One region of the Caballeronia sp. A2-2 genome, then DNA from elsewhere that is predicted to be linked to it. Evidence: riboswitches for the same ligand, from Rfam matches in the RefSeq annotation. Region 1 holds a riboswitch; the other holds the start of a gene.
What was found. Region 1 has a riboswitch for thiamine pyrophosphate ahead of thiC (phosphomethylpyrimidine synthase ThiC). Riboswitches for the same ligand answer to the same signal wherever they lie in the genome.
Positions count from the first base shown of each region.

Region 2: linked by a shared signal. The riboswitch ahead of ACZCWR_RS00210 (FAD-dependent oxidoreductase) and the one ahead of thiC (phosphomethylpyrimidine synthase ThiC) in region 1 are both predicted to bind thiamine pyrophosphate.

Region 1 is NZ_CM172587.1:1,726,519-1,729,912, forward strand. Features, by position in the region: gene thiC (phosphomethylpyrimidine synthase ThiC) at 81-2,012, opposite strand; TPP riboswitch at 2,148-2,285, opposite strand; gene ACZCWR_RS08180 (EamA family transporter) at 2,481-3,394, shown strand, end outside.
Region 2 is NZ_CM172587.1:32,185-35,578, forward strand. Features, by position in the region: gene thiS (sulfur carrier protein ThiS) at 1-158, opposite strand, end outside; gene ACZCWR_RS00210 (FAD-dependent oxidoreductase) at 179-1,321, opposite strand; TPP riboswitch at 1,517-1,633, opposite strand; gene ACZCWR_RS00215 (ABC transporter ATP-binding protein/permease) at 1,903-3,394, shown strand, end outside.

The DNA of each region.
Region 1 (3,394 bases):
GTCGCGGCAAGCATTTCACAACGAAAACGGCCTGCCGAAGCAGGCCGTTGCCTATCACCAGATAAGCGTCAAAACACACGTCAAGTCGGCTGATAAATCTCCGCGCCTTTCTTCACGAATTCGATCGCTTTTGTCTCCATGCCATGCGCGAGCGCTTCGTTCTCGCTCAGGCCTTGTTTCGCCGCGAAGTCGCGCACGTCCTGCGTGATCTTCATCGAGCAGAAATGCGGGCCGCACATCGAGCAGAAGTGAGCAACCTTGGCGGAATCCTTCGGCAAAGTTTCGTCGTGGAATTCGCGCGCCTTGTCGGGATCGAGGCCGAGGTTGAATTGGTCTTCCCAGCGGAATTCGAAGCGCGCCTTCGACAACGCGTTGTCCCGCACTTGCGCGCCCGGATGCCCCTTCGCCAGATCCGCCGCATGCGCCGCCAGCTTGTACGTGATGATGCCTTCCTTCACATCGTCCTTGTTCGGCAAGCCGAGATGTTCCTTCGGCGTGACGTAACACAGCATGGCGGTGCCGAACCAGCCGATCATCGCCGCACCGATGCCCGAGGTGATGTGGTCGTAGCCCGGCGCGATATCGGTCGTCAACGGCCCAAGCGTGTAGAAGGGCGCTTCGTCGCACCATTCCAGTTGCAGGTCCATGTTCTCCTTGATGAGCTGCATCGGCACATGGCCGGGGCCTTCGATCATCACCTGCACATCGTGCTTCCACGCGACTTGCGTAAGCTCGCCGAGCGTCTTGAGTTCGCCGAGCTGCGCTTCGTCGTTGGCATCGTAGATCGAGCCGGGACGCAGGCCATCGCCGAGCGAGAACGAGACATCGTATTGCTTCATGATTTCGCAGATGTCCTCGAAGTGCTCGTAAATGAAGCTCTCCCTGTGATGCGCGAGGCACCACTTCGCCATGATCGACCCGCCGCGCGACACGATGCCCGTCATGCGGTTGGCCGTCAGCGGCACGTATTGCAGCCGCACGCCCGCGTGAATCGTGAAGTAATCCACGCCCTGTTCGGCCTGTTCGATGAGCGTGTCGCGGAAAATTTCCCACGTGAGGTCTTCGGCCTTGCCATTCACCTTTTCGAGCGCCTGATAAATCGGCACCGTGCCGATCGGCACCGGCGAATTGCGGATGATCCACTCGCGCGTCTCGTGAATATGCTTGCCGGTGGACAGGTCCATCACCGTGTCGCCGCCCCAGCGGATCGCCCACGTCATCTTGTCCACTTCTTCGCCGATGGAAGACGTCACCGCCGAATTCCCGATGTTCGCGTTGATCTTCACGAGGAAATTGCGGCCGATGATCATCGGCTCGCTTTCCGGGTGATTGATATTCGCGGGGATGATCGCGCGGCCGCGCGCCACTTCCTCGCGCACGAACTCGGGCGTGATTTCCTTGGGCGCGTCCTTGCCGAACGCCGCCGCGCCGAACGCTTGGCCGGGATGCTGACGGCCCATCATCTTGGCGAGTTTTTCGCCGTTCGGGCCGCTCGTCCTCAGGCTTTCGAGGTATTCCGCGCGGCGCTGATTTTCCCGGATCGCGATGTACTCCATCTCCGGCGTGACGATGCCTTGCCGCGCGTAATGCATCTGCGAGACGTTCTTGCCGGGCAACGCGCGGCGCGGATGACGATGCAGGTCCGGGAAGCGCAGTTCGGCCGTCTTCGGGTCGGCGGCGCGCTCGCGGCCGAACTCGCTCGACAGGCCCGCGAGTGCTTCCGTGTCGCCGCGTCGTTCGATCCACCCGGCGCGCAGCGCGGGCAGTCCCGAACGAATGTCGATCTTCGCATCCGGGTCGGTGTACGGGCCGGACGTGTCGTAGACGTACACCGGCGGATTCTTCTCGCCGCCGAAGCCATCGGGCGTGTCGGACTGCGTGATTTCGCGCATCGGCACCTGAATGTCGGGCGTGGAACCGGCGACGTAGACCTTGCGCGAATTCGGCAGCGGCGCGATGGCGGCGGCATCGACGACGGCGTTCTCGGACAGGAACTTGGGATTGGCATTCATTGCTGTATCTCCTGTGGGGACTGCGGTTTTCCAGCGCGAGCGAAAACGCGTTCGCGCCGATTCAGGAGCTAAACAGGGAGGAACGAGATGGAAAGAGTCGGGTCCGGGAGAAGTGGCGTGAATGAAGCAGGGATGCCGCCGGACTCGAACGCTTCCCTGCGCTGGCATTATCCAGATCAGGTTCAAAGGGTATTTCTCACCCACGCCGCACGAAGCGTCCGTCATGATGCCGACGAAACCGCGATGTGCAACGCAGGACCCCCGCGTTAGCAGCCGCCACCATACACCGGTGCGTGGCGTCTTGGCAACTTCGGCGCATTTGTGCCGACGAATGGCGTTGGTGCGTCAGCGCGTACTGCATAATGTCGGGCCACGCGGAATCCGGCGTTTTACCGGGCCGCGGTTCCGGCGCAAAGAGCCGCTTTGCGCACCAGGCAGCACCCGCACGATCGCAATTCTTTCGCACTCATGTCCGCTCTGCCGCCGCGTTTGCCGTTCGCCTTTCCCAATCGCTTTCCGTTCCGTTTTCCCCGCTCGCACAAAGGGCAGATCGCGCTGGCGCTTGCCGTCGTGTATCTCGTGTGGGGATCGACCTATCTCGCCGTGCATCTGGCGCTTGCGGCTTTTACGCCTTTGCTGCTGTCAGGGATGCGAAACTTGTTTGCGGGCATTGGGTTGTTTATCTTCGCTGCTCGACGCAAGCCGGTTTGGCCGACGATGATCGAAGTCCGCAATGCGGCCATCGTCGGGACGCTTTTGGTTGGCTTGTCGAGCGGCATGCTCGCCTTCGGCATGCGCACGGTCGAAACCGGCACGGCGGCGGTGATGGTCGCCACGGTTCCGCTGTTCGCGACCGTCATCGCGGCGCTGACCGGGCGGCGCGTGGGAAAGGGCGAATGGGTCGCGGTGGCGCTGGGGCTGGTCGGTATCGTGTTGCTCAATCACGGGGATTCGAGTTCGGGCGCGACGGCGGGCAGCTTCGCGATTCTCTGCGGCGCGATCTTCTGGGCGGGCGGCGCGCATCTGGCGAGCCGGCTCAAACTGCCGTCCGATTTGTTCGTCTCGACTGCGTTGCAGATTGGTTTGGGCGGATCGATTTCCACGACCGTCGCGCTGATCTCCGGCGAGCGCCTCGGCGCGATCGGCTTCGTGCCGGCGGCATCGTTTCTTTATCTCATGCTGATCGGCACGATGACGGCTTACGTCGCGTATGGATTTTTGATCCGCCATACGAGCCCGATCATCGCGAGCAGTTGCATGTATGTGAACCCCGTCGTCGCGGTGATGCTCGGTGCGCTGCTGCTCGGCGAGGTTGTGACGCGCTGGACGGTGATTGCCACGGTTGTTATTTTGATGAGCGTCGGGTTGTCGTTCTGGTTCGA
Region 2 (3,394 bases), 1.7 Mb from region 1:
CCCGCGCACAGCGCGCGCGTGCCGTGCTCGCCGCGCGCGACGAACTGGCCGTTCAACGCGACCGCAAACGGCGGTTTCGCGCCGAAGGCCGCGAGCGCATCGACGACGGTGGCGGCATCGGGCAAGTCGATCAGGCGTTGATTGATGTGAATCTGCATGGCGTTCTTTCTCTTCGATGCTAGTGCGCAGCCGCGCTCGCGAACTCGCCGTGAAGCAGTTCGGACCAGCGCGCGGCGGTGCGGAATTCGGAGAACGTGTCGTGATCGGCGACGGTGCCTGAGGCGAGCGCATCGGCCAGCGCGCAGGCGGCATCGGCGACTTCCGGCGCGATCATGAAGCCGTGTCGATACAGCCCATTCACGCGCAAGGTGCGCGCCCCGTCCCAGACGATCGCCGGACGATGATCGGGCAAAGTCGGACGGCACTGCGAATTGAGTTCGAGGATGCGCGCCTCGCCGAATCCCGGATGCACGGCAAACGCCGCGCTCAGCAATTCGAGCGCCGAACGCACGCTCACCGGCGACATATCCTCGCCCTCGACTTCGGTTGCGCCGATCACATAATGGTCGTCCTGCTTAGGCGCGATATAAAGCGGATAGCGCGGATGCAAAAGCCGCACAGGCCGCGTCAGATGGATGCCCGGCGCATGCACGCGCGCCACTTCGCCGCGAATCCCGCGCAGCGCGGACCACGCAGGCTTGCCGCCCAGACCGCGACAATCGACGATCCAGCGCGCATCCGGCATGTCGTGAACGGGCGTGTTCCAGTGCGTGCGCACGCCGCGCGCCGCCAGACCGGCCGCGAGCGCTTTGAGCGCCTGACGGTTGTCGAGTTGTCCTTCGTGCGGCAGCAACCATCCTTGTGCGAAGCGCGTGCCGAGCGCCGGTTCGGCCTGCGAAACCTGCGCGCCTGCAAGTTTGATGAAGCCACCATCGAGCAAGGAAGCAGGCGCATTCGCGCGCAGACGCCGCTCGAACAACGGCGCTTCCGCGCGATCCGCGCCGTGCCACACAACAAGCGTGCCATTGCGCTGAAAGAAAACCGGCTCCGGCAATTGCGCGAGCAATTCCGGCCAGCGCGCCAGCGACGCCGCGCCCAGCGCGACCACGAGCGGTTCCGCGCTGGCCGCCTCGGCGAGTGGCGCGAGCATGGCGGCGGCGACCCAGGCGGCCGATTGCGTGCCGGCTGCATCGCCGCTTTCATAGAGCGAGACTTCGTGGCCCGCGCCTGCCAATTGCCACGCGACCAGCCGCCCGACGAGTCCTCCGCCGATCACGGCGAAGTCCGTCCTGTTCGCGGCGGTCTTGTTGATGCTGTTCACGATGCGTTTGTCTCCTGCCAGCCAATGGGCGCATCCGGCGGAGAAAAGGGAAAGCAAGACACGCGATCCCGGTCATTCCGCACAAAGGCGCACGACAAGGACGAAATCAGCGGAGAGACCGGCCCGGCGACAAGCAGACGCTGGACGGAAAGGAACGATGGAACTGGAAGAGACTGAAGGAATGGCGCGAGTACCGCGCGTTCTCCGGAAACTTCCCTCGCCGGTATTACCCGGATCGGGTGCAAAGGGTCTCTCTCAGCCTCACGCGCCCGATGTTTCTCGAATGCGCGCGAAGCACCCCTGTTTCGTCGAAGATCATTAGAACATGAAAGCCGAAGCCGCTGCAAACCGGGATTGTCCGCCGCCACGCGCATGAACAAGCGTCCTTTTTCGCGCCGCGCGGCACTCTGGCACAATGCCCCGAACAGGTTCCACGGCTGATCGCGCCGGATTAAGCGGCAGTTAAGGGAACCCCGGAACAATCCGCGATGCGAACCGTCGCGCGCCTCTGGTGGCCGCGCGCACGGTTCGCATCGCGATGTAAAAACCCTCCGCGCAATCGGCGCGTCAGCAGGAAGGTCATGGCCAACACTCAAACCGACAACACGCAGCAAAAGGCAGACGAAGTATCCGCGTGGAGTCTCATCAAACCGTATTGGGTCTCGGAAGAACGCGGCGTCGCGTGGGGCTTGTTGGTGGCGATCATCGCGATCAACATGACCGTGGTGTGGATCAACGTGCGGCTCAATAGCTGGAACGCGGACTTCTATAACGCGCTGCAGAACAAGAACGTCAAGGATTTCCCGCATCTGCTGCTGATCTTCACGGGCTTGGCGTTCGCGTACATTCTGCTGGCCGTGTACGGGCGATATCTGCGGCAAATGCTTTCGTTCCGCTGGCGGCAATGGCTCACCAACAAGTATCTCGAACAATGGTTCGGCGACCGCGCGTTCTATCGAATCGAGCGGGACCGGCTGGCGGATAACCCCGACCAGCGTATTTCCGACGACCTGCAATCCTTCGCGACGACCACGCTTTCCTTGTCGCTCGATCTGCTTTCGACGCTCGTCACGCTCGTCACCTTCATCACGATTCTCTGGACCATCGCGGGCGCGCTGACGTTCTCGCTTGGCGGCACGCCGATCACCATTCCGGGCTACATGGTGTGGGCTGCGGCGCTGTATGCCATTCTCGGCTCGCTCATCATTCAGAAGGTCGGGCATCCGCTGGTGTCGATCAATTATCAGCAACAGAAAGTGGAGGCGGATTTCCGCTTCGGGCTGATTCGCGTGCGTGAGAACGCCGAACAAATCGCGTTCTATGACGGCATTGGGACGGAGACGGCGAACGCGAAGTCCATCTTCCAGCGCATTCGCGACAACTGGTGGCTCATCATGCGGTACACGAAGCGCATGACCTTCGTGCTGTCGTTCTATGGACAGATCGCGATCATCTTCCCGATCATGGTGGCAGCGCCCCGCTACTTCGCGGGCGCGTTTTCCTTCGGCGTGCTGATGCAGATTTCATCGGCGTTCGGCACGGTGAGCGATTCGTTTTCGTGGTTCATCAATAGTTACTCGACGTTGGTCGAATGGCGCGCCACGGTCAATCGTCTGCGCGAATTCAAGCGTGTGATGCGCTCGACGCATATTCGCGAGGAAACGTCGCCGGCGACCGAGCATGGCGGCATTAATCTGCACTACACGAGCACGAAGACGTTGACCACGCGCGGTCTCATGCTCGCGCTTCCGAACGGCACGCCGCTTTCGCGTGTGTCGGATGTCTCGATCGAACCGGGTTCGCGCTGGCTGGTCGTCGGTCCGTCCGGTTCCGGCAAGAGCACGTTGATGCGCGCGCTCGCCGGTTTGTGGCCGTTCGGCGATGGCACCATCGACGCACCCGTCGATGCCAAGCTCATGTTCATCCCGCAGGTGAGTTATCTGCCGATTGGCACCTTGCGCGCGGCGTTGGCGTATCCATCGGCGGGCGGCACGTTCAGCGACGATCGTTCGCGCGAAGTATTGAAGGCGTGCAATCTGGCGGACTATATGGATAGGCTGGATGAGAGCCTGC